Regions from separate parts of the Blautia sp. HA3515 genome, predicted to be linked through region 1. Evidence: riboswitches for the same ligand, from Rfam matches in the RefSeq annotation. Region 1 holds a riboswitch; each other region holds the start of a gene.

Evidence for each region. A riboswitch is a leader RNA that binds a small molecule or an ion and turns the genes downstream of it on or off. The one in region 1 is predicted to bind cobalamin.
Region 2: linked by a shared signal. The riboswitch ahead of R1Y93_RS00835 (hypothetical protein) and the one ahead of R1Y93_RS07125 (hypothetical protein) in region 1 are both predicted to bind cobalamin.
Region 3: linked by a shared signal. The riboswitch ahead of R1Y93_RS11920 (sirohydrochlorin cobaltochelatase) and the one ahead of R1Y93_RS07125 (hypothetical protein) in region 1 are both predicted to bind cobalamin.

What each region holds. Positions count from the first base shown of each region.
Region 1 covers NZ_JAYFUY010000079.1:12,246-16,716, forward strand. The annotation lists gene R1Y93_RS07120 (Ig-like domain-containing protein) at 1-1,197, opposite strand, end outside; gene R1Y93_RS07125 (hypothetical protein) at 1,267-1,692, opposite strand; cobalamin riboswitch at 2,011-2,200, opposite strand; gene R1Y93_RS07130 (DegV family protein) at 2,359-3,237, opposite strand; gene R1Y93_RS07135 (TetR/AcrR family transcriptional regulator) at 3,546-4,040, shown strand; partial or broken gene R1Y93_RS07140 (COG2426 family protein) at 4,213-4,471, shown strand, end outside.
Region 2 covers NZ_JAYFUY010000021.1:18,864-23,334, reverse strand. The annotation lists gene R1Y93_RS00855 (hypothetical protein) at 1-5, opposite strand, end outside; gene R1Y93_RS00850 (Ig-like domain-containing protein) at 137-484, opposite strand; gene R1Y93_RS00845 (Ig-like domain-containing protein) at 489-761, opposite strand; gene R1Y93_RS00840 (hypothetical protein) at 722-1,603, opposite strand; gene R1Y93_RS00835 (hypothetical protein) at 1,548-1,895, opposite strand; cobalamin riboswitch at 2,085-2,312, opposite strand; gene R1Y93_RS00830 (VanW family protein) at 2,438-3,868, opposite strand; partial or broken gene hisIE (bifunctional phosphoribosyl-AMP cyclohydrolase/phosphoribosyl-ATP diphosphatase HisIE) at 3,876-4,471, opposite strand, start outside.
Region 3 covers NZ_JAYFUY010000148.1:5,546-10,016, reverse strand. The annotation lists gene R1Y93_RS11930 (glycosyltransferase family 2 protein) at 1-317, shown strand, start outside; gene R1Y93_RS11925 (YfhO family protein) at 323-2,785, shown strand; cobalamin riboswitch at 2,815-2,989, shown strand; gene R1Y93_RS11920 (sirohydrochlorin cobaltochelatase) at 3,186-4,454, shown strand.

The DNA of each region.
Region 1 (4,471 bases):
GGAAAGATCAACTGTTTCATCAAAGGCAGCGGTAAAAGAAGTCTGCTTTGCAACAGCATTCCCCTTTGTGCCTGCTGCAATATAGCCTTCGCTTTGTGCCTGAACAGTATATTTCTGTCCGGATTTCAGCTGATAGATGCCTTCTGTACCTGTCACTTCTTCCTTTGTGGTATTGTCTGTGACTGTGATCTGAGCTTCCGGAATCACTTCGTCAGTCTTACTGTTTACTGCACGGAAAATCACCTGACAGGTATCCGGCTTTGCTGCAAGCACAAGCTTGTAGGTGTACTCAGCAAGGGCCTGTGCACTACCATCATTAATAGCTGCATCCTCCACTGAAGGATCATACAGCTTCAGCGTAGCTGTTACCTGCTGCTCCTGGGTTCTCTTTGAGGTATCCAGAGAATACGTCTGGGATTTTGCCGGCTGCTGTTTAACGGTAGACTTAAAAATGCTCCAGTCTGAGAAGAACCATCCGCTTTTATACTCTTTTACATTTGGTCTTTTCAGGCTAATGTCAGAAACAGCTCTCTTCCTGCTGTTATAATATGCAACATTATAAGTGCTTCCATCTTTTGTAACACCATCTGTGGCGGAGATCACGTCATCCACATAATTCCTGTAAAGGAATTTTGCAGCCTCAGCAGCCTGGTCCGGTGCCTGAACTTCATCGCTTACCTTGGTTACTGAAGAAGAAAGGATCTTCACATAATGGTCTGTCCAGGTTTTATCTGTTTTTCGGGCTGCCACCTGGAACAAGGTATCCAGCTTATCTACAGCCAACGGCCAGAAAATATGCTTTGCACCATCCTCCGACGGTCTGTAAGCGATCAGCTTATCATCCTTTTCATTGACTGCATCCAGTGCATCCCCCACATACAGTCTGTCATAATCCCCATTTTTCAGTGTGACAACTGCATCGATCTCTCCATCCTTTACAAGCAGGGTGCAGGCTTCTGCCGGAAATCCGCTATCTGCCTTTACAGCTGCCTGGTAGGTACCATCCTCCAGTCTGTCCGGAGCTGGCGTTACCATAGGCACATTCAGCTTAATATGAATGGTATAAGTAATATCATGAGCAGCTGTCATTGCAATTGTTGTTGCCTGTGATCTCCATATCCTGGTTGAGAACTGCAGGAACCTGAAAAACAGATCCTGTATATTCTGTACCTGAAACCGGATAATACTCTTCTCCATCTACAACCAGCTTATTATAGCTGCTGCTGGAAAAAACCACTGTTGCAGTTACTTTTCCTCTTGTAATGGTCACCTTCGGGCAGGTAATCGTAACTTTTCCTGAACCTCCTTGGAAAGAAAGGATTCCGGAGAATAAGTTCCGTCCTGATATTTTTCTTCAGAACTGTCAGCCAGCAGAAGGTCATCCTGTACGTATTCCTCTGCATCTCCATCGGCCAGTTCCAAAACCTCATCCCCTGTATCAGGGTCAGATGCTTCTTCGCCACTGGTAAATACATCATCCACATCTTCTACATCCGCGACTGCTCCAAAATCCTCCGCATCCTGCACATCGGATGCTTCAGTGGCAGGTTCCTCCTCGGCCACATCCTGAGCAGCATCCTGTACCTCTGCAACTGCTGAAAATTCCTCTGCTGCAAAGGCAGGAGATACAGATGTTACGGTCATTGCCCCTGTTAGCAAAAGTGCTAAAAAAGCATTTGACTTTTTCCTCATTGCTACTTCCTCCTTTGATAAAATTAGGTACTCGCCACCTGTAAAGGCAGGAGTCCGCTTACATCGGATATACACGTTTCTGTGCTTTGCGTGGAATTTTAGTGAAATAGGAACATTACAAAGTAATCTCCTCTTACACACAAAAAAAGCCTGCTTTCATTTGAAAACAGACTTCCTTCAATCCTTAATCTTTCTCTGTGGTATTTAAGCTGCAATAAGGATTTATTGCAACACAAAAATACTTGTGCCAGGGCGCATAAAAATCCCCTGCCACCTTTTGATCTGATTATTTGAGTGAAAGTGCTTTCATCGGAAGCTTTTCATCGGATATTTCCAGCAGGTTTCCTGGCTTGCAGTTCATCGCTTTGCCCCCTTCTCAGACTGTCGTCCAATGGATTTACTGGCATTGCTCCCTGCTTACAGTGACCGGATCGCTCAGGATTTCCACCTGATTCTCTTTTACCCTTCACAGCTAATCTGCGTAGGCACTGAAAACATATATATTCATCTCATATGATAGCAATTTCTAACCAAAAATCAAGTCATAAAACCAAATTTTATACATAAATTTACGATGATTACAGTGTCAAAAGGGTCTGATCCCACCTGTACTTGCAGCAAGGTCTGGGAAATTGACCTTGGGACACGCCCCGATATTTGCACTTTTTAACTAATGGATGGATCCTGTACAATGCTGAATCCCATACCGTATACTCCCGGGCCGGTGTGGCTGCCTACACTGAAGGACAAATGATCGTAATAAACCTGTACCTCAGGGAACATCTCCTGGAGCATGGCCTGCCATTCCCCGGACTCTTCCGGACTCAGACCTGCCCCTGCTGCCCCAACTCTTACATATTTAGGATCTATCCCTGGAAAACGTTTTTCCAGATCCTCTTTCAGTGCTTTCAGCATAATGGTTTTTGCCTTCTTCATGCCTCGTGTTTTGGCAAAGGCATCCAGCTTCTCGCCCTGGATCGTAAGTACCGGCTTGATATGAAACACAGTACCAAGAGCAGCGGCTGCAGGCGTGATCCTGCCTCCCTTTTTCAGATATTTCAGATCATCAACTGCAAGAAAAATGCTGGAATCATAGGCTCTTTTTTCCAGATCCTCACGGATCTCTCTGGCTGATCTGCCCTCATTTGCCATATGCAGTGCTTCCATGACAGAAATACGCAAAGTAACAGAAATACGATGGTTATCTGCTACCTGTACCTTTCCCTGGAAATCCTCTGCAAGTGCGATAGCAGTAGCACAGGAACTGCTCAAACCACTGGACATAGGAATATGGATGATCTCATCATAGCCCTTAGACAGAATCTGCTTCCACATATCCATCACATCGCCAGGGGAAGGCTGGGATGTAGAAACATCATGACCTTCTGTAAGACTTTCATAAAAAAAACTTTGATCCAGATTGATTCCTTCATAATATGTTTGTTCGTCAATAATCACCGGCATAGGAAGTAAAAATATCCCCAGCCTGTCTGCTTCTTCTTTAGTGATACCGCTGTTACTGTCTGTCATTACGGCAGTTTTCATACCTTAAGCTCCCTTCCAAAACTCTTCTGCTTTCTACACCAGGAAAACTCCTATTCTCTAAGGAGTAAGTTATCATAGGTTTAACTTCTCATATAACGTCTTGCAAATTTTCCTGCTTTCGATATAATCAAAAATAATCATAACTGTATAGTACCTTCTTCGCAGTTACCAGGAAAATGCATTCCAAAGCATTTCGCAGAATATTACCTGCTGAATAGTTTCAAAATCATATGTGACGAATTGTAACACTTTCCAAATAAAGATTCAATTCTTTTTTTCAAACTGTGACAATGTAAGGAGATTTGTTCATGAGTATCCATAAAAAGAACCCATCCAACTTATTGGCGCGGAAATGTATTGCAACTGCCCTTAGTCAGCTTCTGAAAGAAAAAAGTTTTTCTTCCATCACAGTTTCCGAACTTACCAAGAAAGCCGGTGTTTCCAGAATGACCTATTACCGGAATTACTCTTCCAAAGAAGATATTTTTGAAGCCTACCTGGAGGACGCCCTGAGCTTCTATGATAAAGATATCCAAAACCTTCCCATTAAGGGTAATTACTATGATATCTCCAATCTGACCCATTATTTTACCTATGTAAAAAAGCACCAGGAATTTCTGGACAGTCTTTTCAAATGCGGATATGGTCATTTTTTCCTGAATGCCATTGATCAATATGTGATGTACCGTTGGAAGAAAGAGGATGACAGCCTGGACCATATTTACAGGCTTCACGCCTTCAGCGGGGCACTTTACAATTCCTACATCCACTGGTCTTTGGGGTGGTGCCAAAGAATCTCCTGAGGAAATGGCAATGGCACTTCGCCTTGTATTCGCAGATACATAAGGCTGATCCTGCCCCTTTTCACTTGAAAATTCACTGTCCCTGGCGTATAATAGCGGTCAGATAATCATAAAGGAAAAGACTGCTGCCACACAGATCTTTGGCAGAAAATATTATGAAAAGGAGATTTCCATGAAAAATTATCTTATAGTGTTTCTGATTTCCATGCTTCCCCTGATCGAGCTTCGAGGTGCCATTCCTTATGCTGTTGGATTTGGTCTTCCTCTTGTGCCATCCTACATCATTGCAATTATCGGGAACATGCTTCCTGTGCCATTTATTTATCTGTTTGCCCGTACGATCCTGATCTGGGGAAAGGATAAGCCGGTGATCGGTAAGTTTTTCACTTTTTGCCTTGAAAAAGGTGAAAAGGGCGGGAAAAAGCTTCAGG
Region 2 (4,471 bases), on a different contig from region 1:
TTCATATGAATCTCCTCTGTTAAACAGGAATCTGCCCTGCAAAATATTGTGCCACACAATGCTTCACAGGACAACTGTTCTTCTTTATCTGTATCTACTATTTTTTTGTAACTGTAAAAATACGGAACAGTTACATTTATTTTACTTTTACTGTACAAGTTGCTTTCTGTTTGCCTACAGTAACTGTGATCTTAGCAGTTCCTTTTTTCAGGGCTTTTACTTTTCCCTTGGAATCTACGGTAGCCACTTTCTTGTTGCTGGACTTAAATGCAGCTTTCTGTCCGGTTGTTTTGGGAGTGGTTGTTACTTTTAATTTGGCAGACTTGCCAGCCTTTAAGGTAAGAGTACTCTGTACCTTTACACTGGTGCATGGATCAACAACAGAAACCTTCACGGCTGCCTTCTTGCCGTCTGCTGTTACTGTAATCGTAGCTTTGCCGGCTTTCTTTGCAACGATCATACCGGTCTGGTCTACGGATGCCACATTCTTATTGGAAGATTTCCCATTTCAAGGTTGTGGTTGCGCCTGTTGGATTCACTGTGTAAGATGCATAAGTCTGAGTTCCCTTATTCATGGTAAGGGCTGCCTTTTTCATCTTAAGGGATTTTACTTTTACGGCTTTTTTGGTTACTGTTACAGCAATGGTTTTTTCCTTAGATCCTGCTTTTACAGTGATCTTGGTCTTACCTGCTGCTTTAGCAGTGATCTTACCAGCATCGTTTACTGTAGCAACGGAAGGATTCTGGGAAGTGTATACCACTTTGTGCCTGTGGTATTTGCAGGTGCTGCAATGGCACTGACTGTCCTAGAGGCTCCTGCCTTTAAGGTAAGCTTGGAAACAGAAACCTTTAATGAGGTTGCTGCAACTGCTGCAGGTGTGGGAGCCGGTGTCTCAGTAGGTGTGGGTGTAGCAGTAGGTGCCGGTGCCTCATTCAATGTTACATGAAGAGTATAGGCGATCTCATGTGCCACGCTCATACCTGTAGTCAACGCAAGGATCTTCACATCTTCATTCAGGTCAACCGGGATCCTGTATGTAACGCCGAAAGTATTCACTGTACCGTTAAACAACTGATTGTTTGCTTTTACATAAGCATATTTCTTGCTGCTAAATGTAACATCTGCAAAAGCTTTGCCATTTTCAACAATCACCTGTGGGCAGGTAATGGTCACTTTACCTGTACCGCCTGTAGCTGTAAAGCTCTCCGGTGTATAAGTACCATCCGGAAGTGCTGTGCTGTTATCTACAGGATCTGTAGCAGCAGCAAGAAGCTTGGATGAGTTGAAGGTGATCTGACGCTCAAACCACTTATTACTGCTGGTTGAATGAGAACTTATAGTAATCACCTTATCAAGAGCTGATACTGCAAAAGGACCATACTCATAAAGCCCATTATTATCATGATAAGTGATCATACCGTCATCTCCAGCTGCCTCTGCTTCTGTCTTTGTTCCAAGGAACAGCTTGTCATAGGTCTTTCCTGATAAAGTAATGGTACCTACCATTTTACCGTCTTTATCAGAATATAATGTAGCGCCTACTACTTTAAACATGGGAGAGTTTGTGGTCACTCCCAGGTGCAGCTGCATCAGAAAAATCAAAGGTATAATATCCCTGTGCTGCAACGGTTCCCGGATTCTCTGCATCCTCAGCTATCGGTGCGGCTTCCTCCGGATAAGCGGTAAATGCACCATCTAATACATCAGATGTCACTTCCTCCTGGTCTGTAAACTCAGAAAAATCTGCCTCATCAGACTCATCAAAAGCCTCATCCTCTGTTACATCCTGTACATCCACTTCTGCTGCAAGATCTTCCCCAAGTACAGGAAGCACATCTCTGGTTGTCATTGCAGCGCAAAGAAGCATTGCAAGAATGATTTTTCGTTTTTTCATGATCTTTTATCCTCCTGTTATTTCCAATCAATTTGAATGAAGACATGTACTGCTGTACAAAAAAAGAAGCCTGCTTCCGGCTTGGAAACAGGCATCACAATTACTCATATCATTATATACATAGTCCAAAAACATATGTGCAATAAAACAATACAAGAAATAGCAATGAATCGCTTTCGTCGGAAGCTTCCATCTTCAGCATTCACAGCAGGTTTCCTGGCTCACAGATCAACAGATATCTGCTCCTTCTCAAGAAGAGACGGCTTCCATGAGTCCTATCGGATCCAGGCTTCTTCTCAATGGCCCTGCAGTATCCTCCCTGCTCACAGTGACCGGATCGTTCAGGACTTCCACCTGATTCCCTTTAACAGCCGGAATTGTTGCCTCCTGGCTGACACTGTAAACGGTCTTTATTCATTTCCTGTATTATAGCAAAAGCATTTTTTGAAATCAATACGATTTCCTTTAAATTTGTGAAAAATCAAACAAAATCACATATTCTTACGATGGCCTGTTTACAGCTCTGTGGTCATAACGCAAGATCAGCTGATGTAATGGCTGCTGCAGATTTCCTCCGTTTCCAGCAGATTTCCATCCTGGTCATATACATGACGATAAGTTTTGTAGCTTTGTGCATCCAGCTGCTGGGTAGTTACCTTTACTGTATTGGAATTTGTTTTTGTACCATAGATCTTCACATTAACGGAACCATCTGCATAAGTGGCAGAGATCCGGATAGGATACTCAGTATTATTGCAAAACTGAAAGTCAGGATCTCCCCAGGATACAGCGGCATCCAGCCCAGCCGGCACATAATCCACCCTGCCGGAATGATTGGTACGTTTTACAATTTCCAGATCTGCGTACAGGCATGCATCAAACAAGGTGGTGGAAACCTGACAGATCCCTCCGCCGAGTCCTTCCGCATGCTGTCCGTTTACAAAAACACCGGCAGCCTTATACCCTCTTTCGGCTGTACGCTCTCCTAAGGTTTCATTGTAAGAAAAGGTCTCACCAGGCATCAGTTCAATTCCATCAATTGCTTTTGCAGCAAGAGTCAGATTGGTGATCCGGTTGTCAGTACCGCCTCCATAAGTATTATAGCTTCCCAGTACATCCCGGTATACCCGACTGGTCAGATCACCGGTTGTCACCTCCGGCTGGATCTGTTCAAAGTCCACTGTAAACACACTGCCCTCTTTAGCCTGTCTGTATTCTTTGGCCGCCTTTGCAACATCAAAGGATATCCCTGTCTTGGAAGGAACGATCTCATAATCATTCTTTTCATCCATATATGCATCTTCCGGCTCCTGATAGATCTGCTTATAATAAGCCTTGAAATCCGGCTCCTCTGGTGTAACGCTGATCGCTGCACACTGGATCTGTGTGTCAAGATCCAGACTGGCAGCTGCATGCAGGAGCTGCTCCTTTAAAGCATCTGTATCTGCCTGAACACCAGTTTTCCCCTTCTTTATGATCAGACTGTCATCTGTTATCCGGCACACAGGCTGTACCACTGTATTTACCTTTTCAATCTCCATATAAGAGATCACAGAAGACACTGCCTCCGGATGGGTCACCTGGGGAAGAAGAGTGATCTCTTCTGCCTTGTCATCTGTCATAAGGCGTATCCGATCAAGACCTCTTTTATACCAGGCACCATGGCCAAGCTGATAGGCCTGTTCCACCACTTCCCAGGGATCCATGCCAAGCATAGGAAATATGTAAGCCTGATAAACTTCGTCGGACAGTTTCACCTGGATAGCCTTATCCTCATAAGTCTTTTTAAAATCTGTCAGGATCGCTTCTCTGGCCTGGGCTTTTGTCTTTCCCTGGATGGAAATCCCATTGACCTGAACATTTTTCCAGATCACGGAATCATTTAAAAGCACACACCAGACCAGATATAATACGGCTGCCAGAAACACTGCAGCCGCTGTAATACTGAAAGCTTTTTTTGCTTTTCTTTTCATATGTAAATCACCGTCTGGCAAGTTCCCTGGTAATGTCCTCCCAGGTAACCCCCTTCTCCACCATTAATACCATTGCATGATACAGAAAATCAGAAATCTCGTATTTGATCTCCTCTTTATCCGGATTCTTTGCAGCAATAACGATCTCCCGTACACTCCTCACCTACTTTTTTCAGGATCTTGTTCGATTCCCTTGTCAAAAAGATAATTGGTATAAGAGCCTTCCTTTGGATGCTTCTTCCTGTCCATGATCACATCATACACATCCTGAAATACGTGAAGGGGATTGGTGTCATCATAATCCTTTTTCATAAGAGGCTGGAAGAAACAGCTTCTGCTGCCTGTATGGCAGGCTGCACCTACCTGATCCACCTTTGCAAGGATGGTATCATTGTCACAGTCAAGGGTGAGAGACTTTACATACTGGAAATGTCCGGAGGTAAGGCCTTTCGTCCAAAGCTCATTTCTGCTTCTGCTCCAGTAAGTCATCCTTCCTGTCTTCAAAGTGGCTCGGAACCCCACGCTCGTTCGTATTAAGCTACCATCAGAACTTCATCCGTCTTATAATCCTGAACAACCACAGGGATCATCCCGTCACTGTTC
Region 3 (4,471 bases), on a different contig from region 1:
GTATGATGGTAAAGAAAGAAGCCTTTGAAAAGGTGGGCGGTTTAAGCGAGGATCTGGCAGTTGCATTTAATGATATTGATTTCTGCCTGAAGCTGCGGAAGGCCGGTTATCTGATCGTATACAATCCTTATGCAGAGCTGTACCATTATGAGTCAAAATCAAGAGGACTTGAGGATACACCTGAAAAGGTGGCCAGATTTAACAGGGAAATGGCTGTGTTTGAGAAAAAATGGCCTGAGATCCTTCGCGACGGAGACCCCTATTACAATCCAAATCTTACTTTAAAGAGCCAGGATTTTTCCCTGAAGAGGATTTAAAAGCTATGAAAAAATATATCAATAAAATAAGCCGGGAGCAGAAGACAAGACTTCTGCTCCTGCTGGTATTGTTTGTCAGTGGTCTGGTGATTTACAGAAATTACATTTTCGGAAATGAACTGTTGGTGTTCAGCGATGTAGGGGGAGATACCCTGGAGCAGTACACCATGCATTATGCAACCATAGTCAACCATCTTCGAGAAGGAAATTTTTCTCTGTGGGATTTTAACAATGGTTTTGGAACCAGCATGTTTAACCTGAATCTGTTTGACCCGTCCCTGATGGTGCTGTATGCCCTGGGAGTGATCCTTGGACCTGCACACATGCTGTTTTTCCTGGTATGGATACAGATCGGTAGGATCCTGGCAGCAGGCTGGATTTTTTACTGGTTTCTGTCAGAATTTTCCTTTAGCAGGCAGAGCAAATTTGTATTTGGCTTTGCCTATGGACTTAGCGGCTATCTTCTTGTTTGGGGACAGCATTACCAGTTTGGAATGGTAACGGTGTATTTTCCGCTATTACTTTTATTCTGCGAGAAATTTTTAAGAAAAGAGAAAAAATGGAAGCTGTTTCCGGTAATGGTATTTTTTTGCGGGATCTACAGTGTGTATTTCACATATATGTGCCTGGCGGGAACAGGCCTGTATCTTCTGTTCCGGGTGATCTCCCTGAATGGGCTTACCATCCGGCAGAGGATAGGAAAATTTGCGGGCGGCTGTCTGCTTATGCTGTTGGGACTTGGGATGAGCTTTGCAGTTTTTCTTCCTATGGCATCCATTCTTTTAAATGTAACATCCAGGGTGGAGCAGAAGAGGACCCTGGCAGATCTTTTAAAAAGGTGTTTTACCCTGAATAAGCAGGAATATTATGAAACTCTGCTGCTTCGTCCTTTTTCCACGAATTTCCAGAATCTTCAGGAACTGGGCGACAAGAAATATTATGGCTTCTGGAATTATTATGAGGATCCGGTGCTGTTTGTTTCTGTTCTGGCAGTTTTCCTGGTGGTGCAGTTTCTGCTTTTGTTCTGGAAAAGCAATGGGACAAAGCGTACCAGAAGGACAGCTTACGGTGCAGCTTTGTTTATGCTGCTTCTGATGATCTTTCCTGTAGGCGGTTATGCCTTTAATGCTTTTGCTACGGTTACATACAGATATACTTTCCTGCTGCTCCCTATGATTCTTCTGGCAGCAGCCTGGACCTGGGATTATCTGAAAAAGGGCGGCAAAGCCAGCATAATAGGTGTGGTCCTGGTTTGCATCTTTATGTATAAAGCCTGCAGGATGGGCTATGAGGATAGTCTTTTTGCTGAATACAGACAGAACGCAGTGATCACGGCTGTAACCGGAACGGTGATGGCGGTTGTACTTTTACTGGTGAACCGGCTGAAAGTAAAAGGGGAACAGGTGCTTTTTAGTATTCTGGCACTGGCCATGGCCGTGAATGTGATCTGTGAAGGAACTGTTGGCTATGAGGACAGAATGTCCCTGAAAAAAGAGGATACACCGGCAGAAACAGTGGTGCAGGTAACGGATGATTATCTTGAGAAGATCGTTGAGGATCCGTCCGAGCAGCAGGCCAGAGATTTTATTGATAAGCCTCAGGCATATTTCCGGGAGCTTTACAGTCAGGATATCCAGGATATTCTGGAATTTTTAAGGGAAACAGACAAAAGCTTTTACCGGGTGGAAAAGGACTTTTCGTCTGCAACGATTTCAATGGATTCCCTGGCCCAGGGGTACAGAGGGGTCAGTACCTATAATTCTGTTATGAACAGCAATGTAAAGGATTTTGTAAACACCTGTTTCCCCAGCTTTTATTATGCAGACCGGAACCGGTATACCTTTTGGGATAATGCCATGAACAACTGGTTTGCAGCCTTTACAGGGGTAAGATACCTGATTTCCAAGAACAGCAGCCTGGACAGCAGCAAATATACGCTGATCCGTCAGTTTGGCAGTATGTATCTGTATCAAAATGTACGGGAAAGCGATGTGGCAAGGTTTTATGATGAAACGGTATCAGAAAGCAGCCTGCGGGCAGTTGATAAAAAGATCCGGAAAAAGTTTTTAAGTAATGCCATTGTGCTGGAGGATGGGGAAGACAGGGAAAGTGCGGCAGGTCTTGGAAAGTCCCAGGCAAAGAAGGAATCAAAGGTTGTGCTGGATGCTCCCCGGAAGGATACACTGGTAACAGGCAGTATCCAGGCGGCTTCAGATGGATATGTACTTTTTATGATTCCTTATGAGGATGGATGGAGCCTTAAGATCGATGGCGAAGACACGGAGCTGCAGAAAGGGGACTTAGGCTTCCTTGCATGTAAAGTAAAAGAAGGAAATCATGCCCTTACACTTACTTATCATGCACCATTGCTGAAAGAAGGGATCCTGCTAAGTCTGGCATTCTGGATCATCTATCTTATGTTTACGGTATATACATTCTTTGTTCATAGAAAAGACATAATTATATGATAACTATTAGATATCCGAATTGAATATGTATAAAGTTGTAGCGTACAGGTAGCATCATTTCATGATGCATAAAAGGGAATCCGGTGTGAATCCGGAACGATGCCGTCACTGTGTAAGGGAGCTGCTTCAGAGCCCACTGGATAACCGGGAAGGGGAAGCAGTGTAGAACGAAGTCAGGAGAACTGCCTTTGCGTGGAATTGTGGATCTGCGGAACACAGAACCAGTATTCTCATAACATTATATGATCATATAGTTTACCGTCTGGGTACTTCTGCAAAGAGGGAGAAGCATCTGGCAAAAGGAACGAATGTGTTGATGAGAAGCATTGCGGTCGCAGAAATGTGACCGCTGTTTTTATGCATAGTTCGTCCGGAAATACGAAAAAAAGAGGAAAAAATAATGAAGCGCAAAACAATTATGGCACTGATCCTGTCTGTATCCATGGCAGCAAGCATGACATGCGCAGCAACAGCAGCATTTGCAGAGACAGAGGACGCAGCAGAGACAACAGACGACACAGAAGCAGCAGACGACGCAGAAGCAGCAGATGACACAGAAGCAGCAGACGATGCTTCTTCTGAGGACGCAGACCAGGAGGCAGCAGATAAAGTGGCAGCTCTTATTGATGCGATCTACGTACAGGAGAGAACAGACGATACAGATGCACAGTGCACAGAAGCAAAAGAAGCATGGGATGCACTGACAGATGCACAGAAGGAACTGGTAGAGGGAGAAGAGGCAAGCCCTGAGTATTTCGGAAGAGATACAGGAGATGCTTCCAAGGATGATCCTAGAAACCAGGATGAGATCGGTGAGAATGAGCTTCTGGTTGTAAGCTTTGGTACTTCTTTCAATGATAGCCGTGCACAGGATATCAAAGGTATTGAGGATGCACTTCAGGAAGCATATCCGGATTGGTCTGTAAGAAGAGCATTTACAGCTCAGATCATTATTAATCATGTGCAGGCAAGAGATGATGAGCATATTGATAATATGCAGCAGGCACTTGACCGTGCAGTTGCAAACGGGGTTAAGAATCTGGTTGTACAGCCTACACATCTGATGCATGGTGCAGAGTATGATGAGATGACAGCTGCTATTGAGGAATATAAAGACAAATTTGAGTCTGTAGCTATTGCAGAGCCAATGCTGGGTGAGGTTGGAGAAGACGCTACAGTGATCAATGAGGACAAAGAAGCTGTAGCGAAAGCTATCACAGATGAGGCTGTAAAGACTGCAGGCTATGACAGCATGGAAGCTGCAGCAGAAGATGGTACAGCATTCGTATTCATGGGTCATGGAACATCCCATACAGCAAATGTTACTTATGACCAGATGCAGACACAGATGGAGAACCTTGGATTTACAAACGCATTCATCGGTACTGTAGAGGGTGAGCCGGAAGACACAGCCTGCGATGCTGTAATCGCTAAAGTAAAAGACGCTGGATTCAAGAAAGTTGTTCTTCGTCCGCTGATGGTTGTTGCAGGTGATCATGCAAACAACGATATGGCAGGAGATGACGATGATTCCTGGAAGAGCATGTTTGAGGCATCCGGAGAATTTGACAGCGTAGACTGCCAGATCGAAGGACTTGGAAGAGTCGATGCAGTAGAGCAGCTGTATGTAGAGCATACAAAAGCAGCTATCGACAGCTTAGCAAAATAAACGGACATGTGGCCAAT